Regions from separate parts of the Neobacillus sp. GCM10027624 genome, predicted to be linked through region 1. Evidence: riboswitches for the same ligand, from Rfam matches in the RefSeq annotation. Region 1 holds a riboswitch; each other region holds the start of a gene.
The links. Region 1 has a riboswitch for cyclic di-GMP ahead of ACFQZ9_RS26610 (TadA family conjugal transfer-associated ATPase). Riboswitches for the same ligand answer to the same signal wherever they lie in the genome.
Positions count from the first base shown of each region.

Region 1 (5,131 bases):
ATTTACAGGAATGGATTTTAAATGATACTCAATTCTATTGGGAAGCTGTTTGACTATGTCCTGTTTTATGAAAGCTAAATAAGACTCATTTGGCTGGATTCTTAATTGTCTTTCGGTATCCTCTATGACTTGAGGTAAATCTGTTTCCAAATAACGATAAATCGCCTCTTCTATTTTCATTGACCGCTGCATTTGGTCCTTTGGAGATATTGGGGTATTCAATGATTGACCTTGTATCGCAAAATCTTCAATTCCGGATAAATCATTAGGATTAAGGCCAATCGAAAGCGTGCCTTCAAGGGTTTCAACCTTCAACTGATCAAATTTATATTCAATTGTACCTACATGAATTGTTGGTTTTTCCCCTATTTGCTTTAGATCATTCTGCATTTTTTGCAATGCTTGTTCTAATGCTGCGATCCTTTTTTCCTGTGTTTGAATGCTTGATACCAACCATTGAAGATATTGGTATAAATCCTGATACATTTAAAATCACCCCGTCTAGTCGTCTCCCTACCCTAAATAAATATATATGCGGAACGACTCGAGACATGCTAATTACTTTTGATAACGGGGAATTTATTCATCCATTCTTACCGGTGCCTGCAATGGAACAGCTGGTGCTAGTATTTGTGAGGACTGTGGTATCGGGGTTTCACCGGGCTTGATAGCTTGCGGTGCCGGTCCTGTAAACCCACCAGTATTATACAAATAAGCTGCCGGTTTAATAATACCGGCACTGCCAATTTGCAGGACAGAGGAATTGGTAATCCCGCCAATTTTGATAAAATTAATTTGAATGGACTGCTGGATGTAAAAATTCATTCTAGATCACCCATTCATTACATATTAAAGGCATTCGCTTGATCAATCATGTCTGGATCCGTTGTATTAGTGGAGCTTAAATTGTTATGGACGTTTAAACGTTCCCCAGTGTTAAAAGAACCTGCTCCAGAGAATGTTTTTGCAGCGGCAAAAGGCATAATTTTATAAACATCTCCAATGTGGAAAACTGAACTGTTCCCCAGTGTAATAACCTGAGCAACTCCAACAATCGCTGGCATAATCAACACCCTTTGTTATAGGTTTCTTTACTTATCATATGTATAGGCGGATATAATGTGATTCATTCGCCCAAAAAAAGTGGATGCTAAAATAGTACAAGTCATTTTGGTGTGATATGTATCACAAAGCTATTCCTATTTTAAGTTTATAATAATAAAAATAGGAAAAATTAAAGTGGGTGAAGAAAATGAATTATCAATTTAAGACGCTTTATAATGAAATCGGCGGGCAAGAAACAATCGACCAGCTTGTCAATGCCTTTTATCCACGTGTATATGCTGATAAAGAATTAAGGCCTTTATTTGAGGGCGATATGAAAGAAATTATGAGAAAACAGCGTATGTTTTTGCCACAGTTCTTAGGCGGACCTGCGCTTTACAGCCAGGAATTTGGACCACCGGCGATGCGCGATCGACATCTGCCCTTTGAAGTGACACCTAAAAGGGCAAGGGCTTGGCTGCATTGTATGTGGGAAGCATTTCAGGAAATTGGTCTTGATCAAAATCCGGCGGGATTAGCCTTTTATGACCGTTTGACACAAGTTGCCGGAATCATGGTTAACAGTCCGGATATCGACGAATAATAAAGCCTCCAAATATAGGTTCAAAATCCTCTTGCTGATTTCCAGGCAGGAGGATTTTTCTCTAGCGATATAGTACGAAAGTCCATTTACCTATAATTATGATTAATATTTACGGGATAAAAAAGAAAAATAGTTCAAAAGAACTATCGATTTTAGGAGTAAATAAGAAAAAGGTAGGGTATTCTCCTAGAAAAAAACGTTCTATGATGGGATTAAGAGATCAGTCGAAATTATAAAGACACTGAACTCGATAAAGGCAAAACTGGTGAAAATCAGTGACGCAAAGCTATAGGGGCTAAGGTGCAACGCACTACGCCTGCCAGTTACCGAAGGATCAGGGTGTTTTATCACAAATATTTTTAGAAAGCATAGACATTCTATGTTCTAAAGATTATTGTGTCTACAACCCCCCTTTAGATAAAGGCGGGGTTATTTTTTTGGGAAAGGCAGGGTGTATGAATGGGTTTAATCAATCAAAATAAAAGAAACCAAAGTGGCGGTGAGGCAGCTAAAAAGGCATCTTTTGTTAAACTAAACTCATCCTCTCCCAATCATGTGAATAATAAAGTAAATTGTAATCAAGAATTACTATTCGATTTTGCGGAGTACTGCCAGATTAAGCAACTTCTTTTTGATAAGGACGTTTCGGAAGTAATGGTAAATGGACCAAATCAGGTTTACTGCGAACGGAAAGGGAAACTGATCTTAACACCCATCCAATTTCATGATAATAAACATGTTATAAGATTAATTGAAAAAATGATTGCCCCGCTTGGGCGAAGAATTAACGAGAGTTCACCAATGGTGGATGCTACGCTTCCGGATGGGTCACATGTGAATGCAATCATTCCCCCATTAGCATTTAATGGACCGGCTATTACGATTCGAAAGATTTCGAAGGAATCTTATAAAATGAATGAATTAATTAGCTTTGGTACAGTAACAGAGGATATTGCAGTTTTCCTGAATGCATGCGTAAAGGCTAGGCTCAATCTGTTTCTTAGCGGTGGGACAGGTTCCGGTAAATCGACTACTATCAGTGCTCTAAAGAATTTTATTCCGAATGGTGAACGCTTGATAGCTATTGAGGAAGAAGAAAAGGTAGCGACTGACCATATTGTGATTGATGAGATTCGTGCTGAGGAAGCATTTGATTTACTTCAAGCTCTGAATACAGGTAACACGGGGGCTCTGGCCGCAGGACATTCCAATTGCCCAAGGGATATGATTACCCGTTTGGAAACGATGGTGCATATAGCAAGGGTGGATTTAGAGGCAAGGGCTACTCGAAACCTAATCGCAAAAGCAATTGATGTGATTATTCATCAGACCCGTTTAACGGATGGATCTAGAAAAATAATCAGTATAGCAGAGGTTTTAGGGGTGGAAGGAGATAGAATCTTATTACAGGAGATTTTTACCTTTAAACAAGAAGGGATCAATCGGGAAGGGAAAATTATCGGTCGTTTGGTAGCAACTGGCGTGAGGCCGAAGTTTTATAAGGAGCTTGAAGCAACAGGTATATCCATGCCGCCTTCTTTATTTAGTTAACAATTGTCATCATTTAAGCCTTATTTTTTAGTATTTTTATTTTGCCTGTGATATGATAGTTTGGACTATACATAAGGAGGCAAAATGAAATGATTCACGCACATATTACGACATGGATTGTAGCACTTATTTTATTTTTTGTTGCGCTTTCTTTAAATAAAAGCGGCAAAACAAAAGGTGCGAAAATTGTCCAAATGATTTTAAGATTATTTTACCTTTTGATTATTGCTACGGGTGTTGGTTTGCTCTCGCAGGTATCTAATATTGACTGGAAATATATTTTAAAAGCAGTTGCTGGCTTATGGGTAATCGGAACCTTTGAAATGATTTTATCTCGCGTTAAAAACGATCGAAGGACCTCCGTTTTTTGGATTCAGTTTGTGGTTGCTTTCGCCCTTGCTTTATACCTAGGATTTGCCGTACTGCCAATGTCTTTCCTTACCCCATAAAAAAGCTGCCATTATCGGCAGTTTTTTTTATGAAATCATTTTCTCAATGATTAACCTTTTCCCTGTATTCAATGTAAATTCAAATCGATCATTGACCTTTTCAAAATAGAAAAAATGGTGCTGCACATTGCAAATTTGTTCCTGATTATCAAAAACAATAAAATTTACCCCATCCTTTCGCTGTTCCTCTGATAGGAAAGATAAATGGTTATAGCAATAGATACAATCATAAATAGAAAAACCTAATGAGTTTAGGGTAGTGACAAATTGAAAAAAGGCATCATCATTAATCCCTTCAAGTAATCTCTCCAGGGAATACACCAAATGCTTCTTAATTCTTACCTGATCATGGTCGCGAAGCATAATGACTTCGTTTCCCAAACGGATTTTTCCTGACTCAAATAAAATTCCTCTCCTCCAGCGGTTCATCCGAAAGATTTCTATTTCTTGCTGGAGAAAATCATCAATCATATTTGCTTCTTCTGTTTCCTCATCAAAAAAGATCCATTGATCATTAATTTGTTCAACAGTTCCCTCATTAAAAGCTCTCTGTTGATTATCATAAAGTTTATTTCGCTGCTGTCGATTCATGTTTAACCTCCGTGCCAAATGCTTTCATCTTCTTTGTTGACATCTTCTTGCAAATTTATAACTTGGTATACCATTTTATTTGGACAATTAACCAATTGCTTTGGGCTGAATACACTACAACATGAAATTGAAATTTGGAGTTTTAGTAGTAGAAAGGAGCCAACTACCGTGTGCGGGATATCTGGATGGGTAGATTTTGAAAAATTATTAAAAAATGAAACAGAAACAATAGCAAAAATGGCCAATACACTTGCAAAAAGAGGCCCTGATGAAACGAACATCTGGACAAATACACATGTTGGTTTTGGACATAAGAGACTCATTGTTGTCGACCCAGAAGGGGGAAGACAGCCAATGTCAAAACAAAAAGAAGGCATTGTGTACACCATTTGCTACAACGGAGAATTATACAATACAGAAGATCTACGTAAAATTCTCCTTACTAAAGGATATTCTTTTAGGGGTCATTCTGATACAGAAGTTCTGTTAACAGCCTATATAGAATGGGCGGAGGAGTGCGTAAATTATTTAAACGGAATTTATGCGTTTGCTGTTTGGGACAGTAAAAGGGAACAGCTTTTTATTGGACGTGACAGATTAGGGGTAAAACCGCTCTTTTTCACGGAACACAAAAAAGGGTTACTTTTTGCATCAGAATTAAAAGCAATCCTCACGCACCCCGAAATCAAAACAGAACTCGACCGTGAAGGGCTGGCCGAGATTCTTGGTACAGGACCATCAAGGTCACCAGGTTCAGGGATTTTTAAGGGAATGAAAGAGCTACGGCCGGCACATGCATTGACCTTTTCAAAAAATGGCCTAAAAACTTGGCGTTATTGGAACGTGAAAAGTGAAGAACATAAAGATTCGGTGGAGGAAACAGCAGAAAAGG
Region 1 is NZ_JBHTHD010000022.1:37,012-42,142, reverse strand. It holds gene gerPC (spore germination protein GerPC) at 1-486, opposite strand, end outside; gene ACFQZ9_RS26625 (spore germination protein GerPB) at 580-825, opposite strand; gene ACFQZ9_RS26620 (spore germination protein) at 843-1,064, opposite strand; gene ACFQZ9_RS26615 (globin domain-containing protein) at 1,253-1,648, shown strand; cyclic di-GMP riboswitch class I at 1,894-1,979, shown strand; gene ACFQZ9_RS26610 (TadA family conjugal transfer-associated ATPase) at 2,108-3,199, shown strand; gene ACFQZ9_RS26605 (YisL family protein) at 3,289-3,648, shown strand; gene ACFQZ9_RS26600 (DUF2777 domain-containing protein) at 3,676-4,239, opposite strand; gene asnB (asparagine synthetase B family protein) at 4,408-5,131, shown strand, end outside.

Region 2 (5,131 bases), on a different contig from region 1:
ACTTTTAGCAACACAAGGCGGAATTACTGACGAAATTCTCGTGTTTCCGACGCATATGGCTTCAATTAACAAGGATTTTGCCTATGCATTTTCAATTCCAAGCAACACTTCTGGACTTAGGTTCCTTTGCCGTGAGTCCTTCCGGTACAAGGATAGTCAATTTGACCATCCTCTCGGCTCTCGGTTTGATGAGATCGATACGATCGTTGTTTTTGATGATGTTTTCGTTCCTTGGGAACGTGTCTTTTGCTACCAGAATCCGGAGTCTTCCTATAGAATTTTTTCCGAAAGCAGTTTTTATTCATTAGTAGGTCATCAAGTAACTGCACGGAGGGTGGTAAAAACCGAATTTATTTTGGGTGTCGCACAGATGCTCGTGGATACGATTAATGTCGGGGAATACCAGCATATCCAGGAAAAAATTAGTGAGATCATTGTTGGACTAGAGACGATAAAAGCCTTGCTGTTGGCCTCCGAAATGAATGCGAAACTTGATCAATGGGGAACGATGGCTCCTGATTTCTCCCCATTAGGTACAGCAATTATTAGCTATTCGCGTCTTTATCCTAGGCTTTGTGAAATTTTACAGCAAATCGGAGCTAGCGGACTCGTTTCGATTCCAGGTGAAGCGGATTTTTCGTCAGAAATAAAGGGGGATCTTGACCAGTATTTGCAGGCTGCAAATGCCAATGCATTTGATCGTGTTACACTTTTTCGCCTAGCTTGGGATATTAGCATGAGCTCTTTTGGAACAAGACAATCCCTATACGAACGCTATTTTTTCGGGGATCCTGTTAAAATGGCCAGTAATGTATATCAAACCTACCACCGGGAACATTCGATCAGTTTCGTGAAGGAATTTTTAAAAAATCACTAAAACATAAAGAAAACTCGCCGATTAGCGAGCCCCTAAGGGCGAAGACAGAGGCGTAGTTGCACTTATACTTTTTCCCTAAAAATTGCTTCTACGTCGAGTTTCTTCTTCGCAGCAATTTTATAATTTCTTAAAGTACAAAAAACAAACTCCACTAAATGGAGTTTGTTTTATCATTTTTATGCCTTATGCACATTTACAGCTTGTGGACCGCGTTGTCCATTTTCGATATCAAAGGTAACTTCTTGACCCTCGTCTAATGTTTTGTACCCTTCGCCTTGAATAGCAGAAAAGTGAACAAATACATCATCCCCACCATCACGCTCAATAAATCCAAACCCTTTTTCACTGTTAAACCATTTTACTTTACCATGTTCCATTTCTTTTGTAGCCTCCTAGCATTTAGCCAATACATGTTTTGCAAAAATATACTTGCTAAAATAGCTTTTCCCAAAAAAATTATTTTTAAACCCTAATTATCAATTTTGAATAAATTTTATTTTCCCAGTGCCCATTTTCGAATGGCTTTTGCCACTCCATCTTCATTGTTGACTGAGGTAACCCATTCAGCAGTTTTTTTCACGATTTCCTGCGCATTCCCCATCGCCACGCCAAAACCCGCTTCTTTAATCATCGCTATATCATTTAAACTGTCCCCGCAAGCCATGACATTCTCCATATCAATTCCAAGACGTTCACAAACAATTTTTAATCCCTTGGCCTTATTTATACCAAGCGGATTGACTTCAATATTCTTAAGCGTTGAGTTGCTCAGCTCAAATTCACCTTTGGATTGAAGCTCTTTTTTAATGATTTCTCGAATTTCATCATCATCAATATCAAATCCAAATTTTAACCACTCAAAGCTATGTAGGTCCTCCGGCATATCATTAAACCAGTTTCGTTCCGTGCTGATTGCCCAAAACTTCGTATTATGATGCTTTGACAATTCCCACATCCATTGGATTAGGTCAGCCTTCATTAGATTTCTTTCGACTAATTCGCGCTTATCGTCCCAGATCTCACTCCCATTTACAGTTACAAGAAAGGATGTGAGTTCAAGTGAATCTGCATGCTCCCTGCATGTTCTTAAGGAACGTCCCGTACTTAGGACAACATAGATTCCCTTTTCCTGCGCATCTTTTATAGCCTCACGGTTTCCCACTGAAACTTCTCCCTTGTCATTTAAAAGGGTTCCATCCATATCAAGGGCAATAAGTTTGATATTAGGTTTATTTATGAGATTATCCATTTATATACTCCCTTCTCTCTTTACCGTTTAGAGTAACATCTTCTTCATGTCATTATCAAAAAATGAGCTCCTCAGTTTTACATATATAATTATTTTTAGCTTACAAAATCCGATGCTGCCTTTCTCAATAAATATTTGCAAATTTACTGAAGAGCAGATTTACTTTTTAAAAAAAAGTCATTATATTTATCTTATTCGTTGTACATATTTTCTTCAAATTTGCAACGATAAAGGCAAGCCTATGGAAACATAGGTACGCAAAACTAGAGGGGCTAAGGTGGGAGAACTACGCCAGCCAGTTGCCGAAAAATTATTAGGTGAAGGAGAAAATGTATGAAGAACACGAACAAATTATTAGTTAGCGGTCTTGCGCTGTCACTTGTGTTATCACAAGGTGTTTCAGCAGTGGCTGCGAAAGGAACTACCCACAAAAAGAGCTCGCAAAAAGTGGACAAGAATAAAAATGGCATGGATGACAAATGGGAAAAAAAATATAAACTCTCGGGTAAAAATCTTGCCAAACAGGATAAAGATAAAGATGGTTTATCTAATTTAATAGAATACAAGTTAAAATTAAATCCAACTTCAAAGGATACAGATAAAGATAAGATTCCTGATAGCTTAGAAGATTCGGATAAAGATCAATTAAGCAACCAAGCAGAAATTAATTTAGGTACAAACCCTGCTGACGCTGATTCGGATAATGATAAAGTAAAAGATGGTGCAGAAAAAGATAAAAGCGGAGTGAAATTTGCCAATAAAATTGAGGATTTGGAATTGAAAATTGTAACTTCAAAGAAATCTATTCAATTTGACTATGAATTAAAGGGTAAAAAATTTACTGTCAATATTGATAAAAAATCTCTACCTAAAGGCCAGGTTGTTTCGCTTATAAAACAATTGGAACATTCTAAAAATCTAACGCAAGAGGAAACGCTTAAAACTATTCAATCAAGATTAGGATTAAAAGTTGGCGATCATCTTGAAGGCAGCGTAAAACTATTAAATGGAACTTCTTTTGAACTAGTGAAGGATTTCACTGAAGTCAGTGGAAATCAAGGAACTGGCAAGAACGATGAATTAAAAGATAACGATAGTCATCATGGTCAAAATGGCGACCATGATGATAACGATAATGATAATGGTGACCATGATGGCAATCATGAAGGTGATGATAACTAAAAATAATAAACACCCCGTGATCAAATCGCGGGGTGTTTTTATCATTGTTGTTTATTTAACTATTATTAATGGTGATGGTGATGATCGCCTTTTGATGGATTGGTAATTAACCATTCTTCTTTTGGCACCTGGAAAAATTGAATCCAGATACCGTCCAAATATTCATCGCCTTTTTCAAGAATAAAATCAATATCCTTATCTGTTTTTACTACCTCATCCTTTTCAGTTGGTGTATCCAGCATTAAATCATAATGAGCATGATCCCCATGCATATGGGTAACAAATACACGAAACAACTTCCCTTGTGCCTCTTCTTGTTCCAACATTTTTTTCAACGCTTTTGCTGCATTTCGATTAATTTTGACTTTCACTTTTATTCTCCTATTCCAAAATAATTTAATTTTATTATCCCATTTTTAAATAAAAATAGACACCTTTTATCCATATTTCCCCTCAAAATCCGCCACTTTCTACCCAAGTGTCAAAAACTTTAACAAATTTGTCACAAATATTTTCAAAAACCTATACAAACATCACAGACAACTTGCTAAGATGACTTTAAGAAGAATTACTCTAAATTAACAAAAATTAACAACCCGAGTAAAGGGACCATGAAATGGTAAGTCAAATCACAATATTTGAAGATTAGTAGGGTTGGATCTTGTGCAATATTGTGAATGAATTCACACATTTATTTGTGAAAATATGAACAACTTTATTGAAAGGAGCGTAAAAAATGTTTAAAAAGGGTTATTTGATTCCCCTATTAGCTTTTTTACCGGTATTATTTTTAAGCGGCTGTGAGCCAAATATGGTTGTTTTTCAACCTAAGGGGCCTGCAGCAAGAGAAATTTTAGGCCTGATTAACTGGTCACTGATTTTCATGGCACTTGTTGTAATTGTTGTAATTGGCTTGTTTGTGTTTATTGTGTGGAAGTACCGCGCAACAGATAAAAATAAAGATTACGAGCCACCAGAGGAACATGGCAGTACAAAACTTGAAATCACCTGGACTGTCATCCCGATTCTGATTGTTATTGCGCTAACCATTCCGACGGTTAAATCAATTTATAATCTTGAAAAAGTTCCGAAAGGCTATGAAAATAAAAAGCCAATCACCATCAATGTTACTTCCGCAGATTGGAAATGGATCTTTAGTTATCCGGATCAAGGAATTGAAACGGTGAACTATTTGAACGTTCCAGTTGGTACCCCAATTAAATTTAAGCTTACCTCTGCGGGTACGATGAACTCTTTTTGGATTCCTGCTTTAGGCGGTCAAAAATATACTATGGCAAAAATGGAAACTCAACTTTACCTTGTAGCTGATCAACCTGGTGAATATATCGGTAAAAACACAAACTTTAATGGAAAAGGCTATGCGGGAATGGAATTTACTGTGGAAGCCCAATCACCGCAGAAGTTTAACAAATGGGTGAAGGATGTAAAGAACACTGCACCAAAATTATCGGAAAAGAAATATGTTGAACTATTAAAACCATCAAACTTAGGCCGTCAAACCTTTTCAAACACGCACCTAGCCTATGTTGATCACGGTGATATGCATTCGAAAACCTACACATTCCCTGAATTGTACAGAAATCACGACTACCCAGGGAAAATTTTTAAAGAACCTGATAACCATGAAATGCACATGGAGGGTCAGGCAGAAGGAAAGTCAATGGATATGAATGATATGGATATGAAGGACATGGACATGAGTGGAAATTCCAATGGAGGTGACCATAGTGGACATTAAGTGGGATAAGTTTTTTATTACCGGAGACCCTCTAATCTTAGGCTCGCAAGTTGCCATTGCTTTA
Region 2 is NZ_JBHTHD010000003.1:814,113-819,243, reverse strand. It holds gene hpaB (4-hydroxyphenylacetate 3-hydroxylase family protein) at 1-877, shown strand, start outside; gene ACFQZ9_RS08985 (cold-shock protein) at 1,054-1,254, opposite strand; gene ACFQZ9_RS08980 (Cof-type HAD-IIB family hydrolase) at 1,371-2,126, opposite strand; cyclic di-GMP riboswitch class I at 2,349-2,433, shown strand; gene ACFQZ9_RS08975 (hypothetical protein) at 2,460-3,308, shown strand; gene ACFQZ9_RS08970 (iron-sulfur cluster assembly accessory protein) at 3,374-3,679, opposite strand; gene qoxA (cytochrome c oxidase subunit II) at 4,045-5,067, shown strand; gene qoxB (heme-copper oxidase family protein) at 5,057-5,131, shown strand, end outside.
Region 2: another riboswitch for cyclic di-GMP. It lies ahead of ACFQZ9_RS08975 (hypothetical protein); the one in region 1 lies ahead of ACFQZ9_RS26610 (TadA family conjugal transfer-associated ATPase).

Region 3 (5,131 bases), on a different contig from region 1:
AAACCCTCGATAATTCCTATATCCAATTGATGCATTCTTACCAGCTCAATCACTTCCTTTGTATTTTGAATCTTGATTGATGGACGAATTAAGGGATATTGCCACTGCATTCTTGAAATAATATGTGGCAGAATATATTCACCAAATGTATAGCTCGCACCAATCGAAATCTGCCCGCTTGCCTTATTGGTCAGATCATCGACTAATGATTGCATTTTTGTGTAAAGTGCCAAAATTTCTTTTGCATGATGATAAACAATTTCCCCTGCCTTATTGAGGCGCACATATTTATTACTCCTTTCAAGCAGTCTCGCGCCGACAGATTCCTCTAAAGTTCTGATATATTGACTGACCGCAGGCTGTGTCATATGCAGATCTTCTGCAGCTTTAGAAAAATTCTCCTTTTCCACAACCTTTATAAATACCTCTAAATGTTGATCCATCCGATTACCCTCGCTTCGGTTCCTTATGTATATGAATTTACTTATCATCCCTATTATATATCTTTATTTTCCTTATACATGAACCAGGAGTATTCTAAAATTAGAAATTAAATGAGGTGATAAAAATGGGGAACCTAAATGCTAAAGTTTTATCTATCACTGAACAGGACGGACTTCAGCAAAAAAATCTGGAACCTAAGCCTTCCGTTGGTTTATGGTTAGGTGGAATTGCCTTTACGATTGTTGTTGCAGCACTTGGCTATGCTTTATCAAAAGTCCCTGGTTTTGATCATGTTGGTCCGCTGGCTTGTGCAATCGTTATTGCGATAATCTACCGGCAATTTTTTGGATATCCAGAAAAATTGCGCACCGGTATTCAATTTTCTGCGAAACGTTTTTTGCGGTTTGCTATAATATTGTACGGTTTAAAACTAAATATTGATATTGTACTGCATCAAGGGCTTGGACTACTTGCACGCGATGTGGGTGTTATTACTTTTGCTATAGTATTAACCGTTTGGCTCGGAAAATTATTGAAAGCAGAATCATCCCTTTCTCTTCTCTTGGGGGTTGGTACTGGAGTATGCGGGGCAGCAGCCATTGCAGCCGTTTCACCCATTATCAAAGCAAAGGATGAAGATACCGCGATAGGAGTAGGGATTATCGCGCTAGTCGGAACGATATTTTCCATCACTTATACCATCCTAAGACCTTTTCTTCCATTATCGGCGATTGAATATGGAATTTGGAGCGGTACCAGCCTTCACGAAATTGCTCATGTCGCTTTGGCAGGAGCTCCTGCTGGTCCTGATGGCTTAGCGATTGCCCTACTGGCGAAATTAGGTAGAGTATTGCTGCTTGTTCCATTATCTTTTATTTTAATGTTTTGGGTAAAACGGAAAAATACAGCGAATACAGGGGATACGAAAATTGAATTTCCATGGTTTTTAATTGGTTTTATTATAATGAGTTTGCTTGGAAGCTATGTTTTCGGCAAGTCGATTCCAGTTTCAAAAGCAGCGTTAGACGGGGTCGCAACGGCTACTACCTTTATTTTGACTTCTGCCATGGTCGGTCTCGGTTTAAATGTCAGCCTGCGGGATCTTCGGACAAAAGCTGCCCGCCCGCTAATCGCAATGCTGATTACATCTGTGGTACTGTCAATCGTAACCTTTTTTATCTCGTAAAAAAAGCTGGCTTTGGTGAATTCTATTGACTAGACTTCACTCATCGCCAGCTTTTTGTTTCGGATTACTAGGTTTACACATACGATCAAGAAGAAAACCAAAGAACACAATAAAACCAATGGGAATGGAGTAATTCAATACATGAAGAAGAGTCATCTTCTCTTATACCTCCTATATTTTTTGTAATATTCGGAATATTTATATATTATTTACATTATATGCTAAATGTCACGATTTAGACAAATTTTCTGGTCTAAAAAAATTTTTAAAAAATTATGACCGAATGAGGCCTTGATTTATTCACTTTTCAAGGAAAACGTTTGCGCAAAATACAGAGAAATACAATTTTATCCAAAGGTTTTTATTAGGTGTGTATCGTACTAGTTATAGAGGAGAGGATTTTTGTCGAATTCTAATTCTTAGTTGCCTGTCCAGAGGAGTGTTTGAAACCATGAATGTTCTTTGTATTGGCGGAGCCAATATAGATCGCAAAATACAAACGATAAATCACCTTACCTTTAAAACATCGAACCCTGCAAAGAGTACGATGTCCTGTGGCGGAGTAGCAAGAAATATTGCTGAAAACCTTGGGCGTCTCGGTCTTAATAGTTCCTTACTTGGTTATGTAGGAGATGACCCTGAAGGAAAGTGGCTTCGTAAAACAACAGGAGAATATGTGGATGTAAGCCTTTTGGAGGCCCTGCCGGGAAAGTCAACGGGTACCTATACAGCTGTCCTTGATGAAGAAGGTGAAATGGCAATCGCGTTGGCTGATATGGCTATATATGATCATACGGAAGAGGACTTTATTGAAAAAAAATGGCCCCAAGACCGGCCTGACATCGTCTTACTCGATACAAATCTACCTGCAGTAATCCTTGAGCTCGTTATCCAACATTGCAGGAGTGAAAATATTCCTATTTGCATTGCTACAGTTTCAGTATCAAAATCTGAAAAATTACCGCGTTCGCTTGAAGGAATTACATGGCTCGTTGCAAATGAAAAAGAGGCAGAAGTATTGTCCGATATTACAATAAGGACCGAGGGGGACTTTTTTAAGGCGGCTGTGGAAATTCTAAACAAGGGCGTTAAAAAGGTCGTGATCAGTAGAGGAGATAAGGGATTAATTTATTTTACCAAAGACGGGGAAGCTGGAGCATTGGTTGCCCCTGAGGTGCCGGTTACGGACGTAACAGGTGCGGGTGATTCACTTATTGCTGGAATTATATATGGGAATTTAAAGGGTTTAAATACAGAGGACTCGTGCAAAATAGGTCTTTCTTGTTCTTATTTAACCATTCGGTCGAAAGAAACCGTAAATCCAGAACTAAACAATCAAAACCTAACGGATTCATTTCAACGATATTTCTGCAGGGGACCCGGGCAAAAAGGATTTAAATCTATTATTGCATTTCAAAGATAAGGAAAAAGGAGGGAATTCGACAAAAATTCCCTCCTTTTTCTTCGAAAATATGGATTCTTTGTGTAAGAATGAAGTGTTTCTTAATGGTTTGGCAGTTTTTTGTCAAAAATTTAGTTAATTTGTGGCAAAAAGTAATGTGAAAATTATAAAAAACTGACAAAATCTAACACCCTACTAAAAAAGAACTATTTATAATAAACATATCTAAAAGGATTAAGTATTTAGTCCTGAGTAATAAATAATGAATTTTTTGTTATTTTATAACCATACAATCAGAAAAAGGCAAACCTTTTGAAAAAGAGGGACGCAAAGCCGAGGATCTAAGGTAAGAGCATCTTGCTATGATGGCCGGGTTGCCTGGAATACGATATGTATTTTAGGGGTGAGTTTAGTTGGGAAACACAGAAGGTATAGTGGAAGTAATGGATGAAGAATGGATTACTCTAATACTCGAAGCAAAAAAACTGGGAATTGACAAGGAAACAGTTCGAACATTTCTAAATCAAAATGATGTGAAGGAGCAGTTGGCTGAGCAATGTTAAGTTACATACAAAAAAGGCATTCCTAAAAAGATGAATAATCCTTTTGGGAATGCTTTCTTTTTTTTAAAAATTAATACTACTTATTTTGGTCAGCCCGCCACTTGTTAAATTCAAGAAAATCACGGAATTGTTGTTTGGATACTCCTGAATTCATTGCTTCTTTTACAATCTTCATCCACTCGCTGTCCAATTCCTCTTGATCAATTCGTTCATGGATTAAATAATCAACAGGGACATTTAAGACTGCCGAAATTTTTTCGAGAAATTGAATAGAAGGATTTGTTTGTAAGTTTCTTTCTAGGGAACTCAAATAAGACTTTGCGACTCCCGCCTGTTCAGCAAGTTCGGAAAGGGACATTTTCTTTTCTAAACGCAGTTTTTTTACTCGTTCTCCAATCATGGCATCTCACACACCTAATAAAGATAATCTATATTATAATATTACCAAAAGGGAGATAAAAGTTCCATATTACGAACGGCGTATTTTTTACAATATACGCTCGGAGTTAACAAAGAATTAATGAATTCTTAAATCACTTCTTTGAAAAAAAGCTTGGATAGAGATAAGATGTTTTTAGAGTGGATATTGAAAAATATAAAAAGGCAGGGAAAACAATGATTGTCTTAAAATCACAAAGAGAAATTGAAGCAATGAAGAAAGCGGGAGAAATTCTTGCTTCATGCCATAAAGAAATCGCTAAATTAATTAAACCAGGTATTACGACTTGGGAAATTGAAGAATTTGTTGATGAATTTTTACGAAAAAATAACGCATCACCGGAGCAAAAGGGTTATAAAGGGTATGAATTTGCCACATGCGCAAGTATTAATGATGAAATCTGTCATGGATTCCCAAGAAAAGAACCCTTGAAAGACGGGGATATTGTCACGATCGATATGGTGGTCAATTATAATGGGGCATTGGCCGATTCAGCATGGTCCTATGCTGTTGGCAGTGTTTCTCCTGAAACGGACCACTTATTAAGGGTAACAAAAGAGGCACTGTATAAAGGAATTGAACAGTCTGTTCCAGGAAATCGAATTGGTGATATCGGACACGCAATTCAAAAATATGTTGAAAGTGAAGGACTATCGGTTGTACGGGATTTCATTGGACATGGAATTGGAACTGTAATTCATGAGAAACCGGATGTTCCACATTACGGCCTTCCGGGAAAAGGACCGCGCATTAAAGAAGGAATGGTGTTCACGATTGAACCAATGGTGAATATCGGTATGTACCATACAAAAATGGATTTGAATGGCTGGACGGCAAGAACCGTTGATGGAACTTATTCCGCCCAATATGAACATACCATTGCGATTACGAAGGATGGTCCAATCATTTTGACAGAACAAAAATAAAAAGCAAACCCTAGGGTCTGCTTTTTATTTTTTTCGAAGGTTTCCAAGTTCTTCAACAAGAGCTTGCATTTCATTTGGACTGAAGGAATTTTTCTTCATGACCAAATCATAAATTTCTTTTAGATCTTCGTACATTTCTTCATCGAAATGAGTTGGTTTTATGGCGCCCAA
Region 3 is NZ_JBHTHD010000013.1:344,644-349,774, forward strand. It holds gene ACFQZ9_RS22710 (LysR family transcriptional regulator) at 1-443, opposite strand, end outside; gene ACFQZ9_RS22715 (YeiH family protein) at 569-1,630, shown strand; gene ACFQZ9_RS22720 (carbohydrate kinase family protein) at 2,082-3,053, shown strand; cyclic di-GMP riboswitch class I at 3,325-3,414, shown strand; gene ACFQZ9_RS22725 (anti-repressor SinI family protein) at 3,446-3,595, shown strand; gene ACFQZ9_RS22730 (helix-turn-helix domain-containing protein) at 3,672-3,995, opposite strand; gene map (type I methionyl aminopeptidase) at 4,211-4,960, shown strand; gene ACFQZ9_RS22740 (DUF1128 domain-containing protein) at 4,985-5,131, opposite strand, start outside.
Region 3: another riboswitch for cyclic di-GMP. It lies ahead of ACFQZ9_RS22725 (anti-repressor SinI family protein); the one in region 1 lies ahead of ACFQZ9_RS26610 (TadA family conjugal transfer-associated ATPase).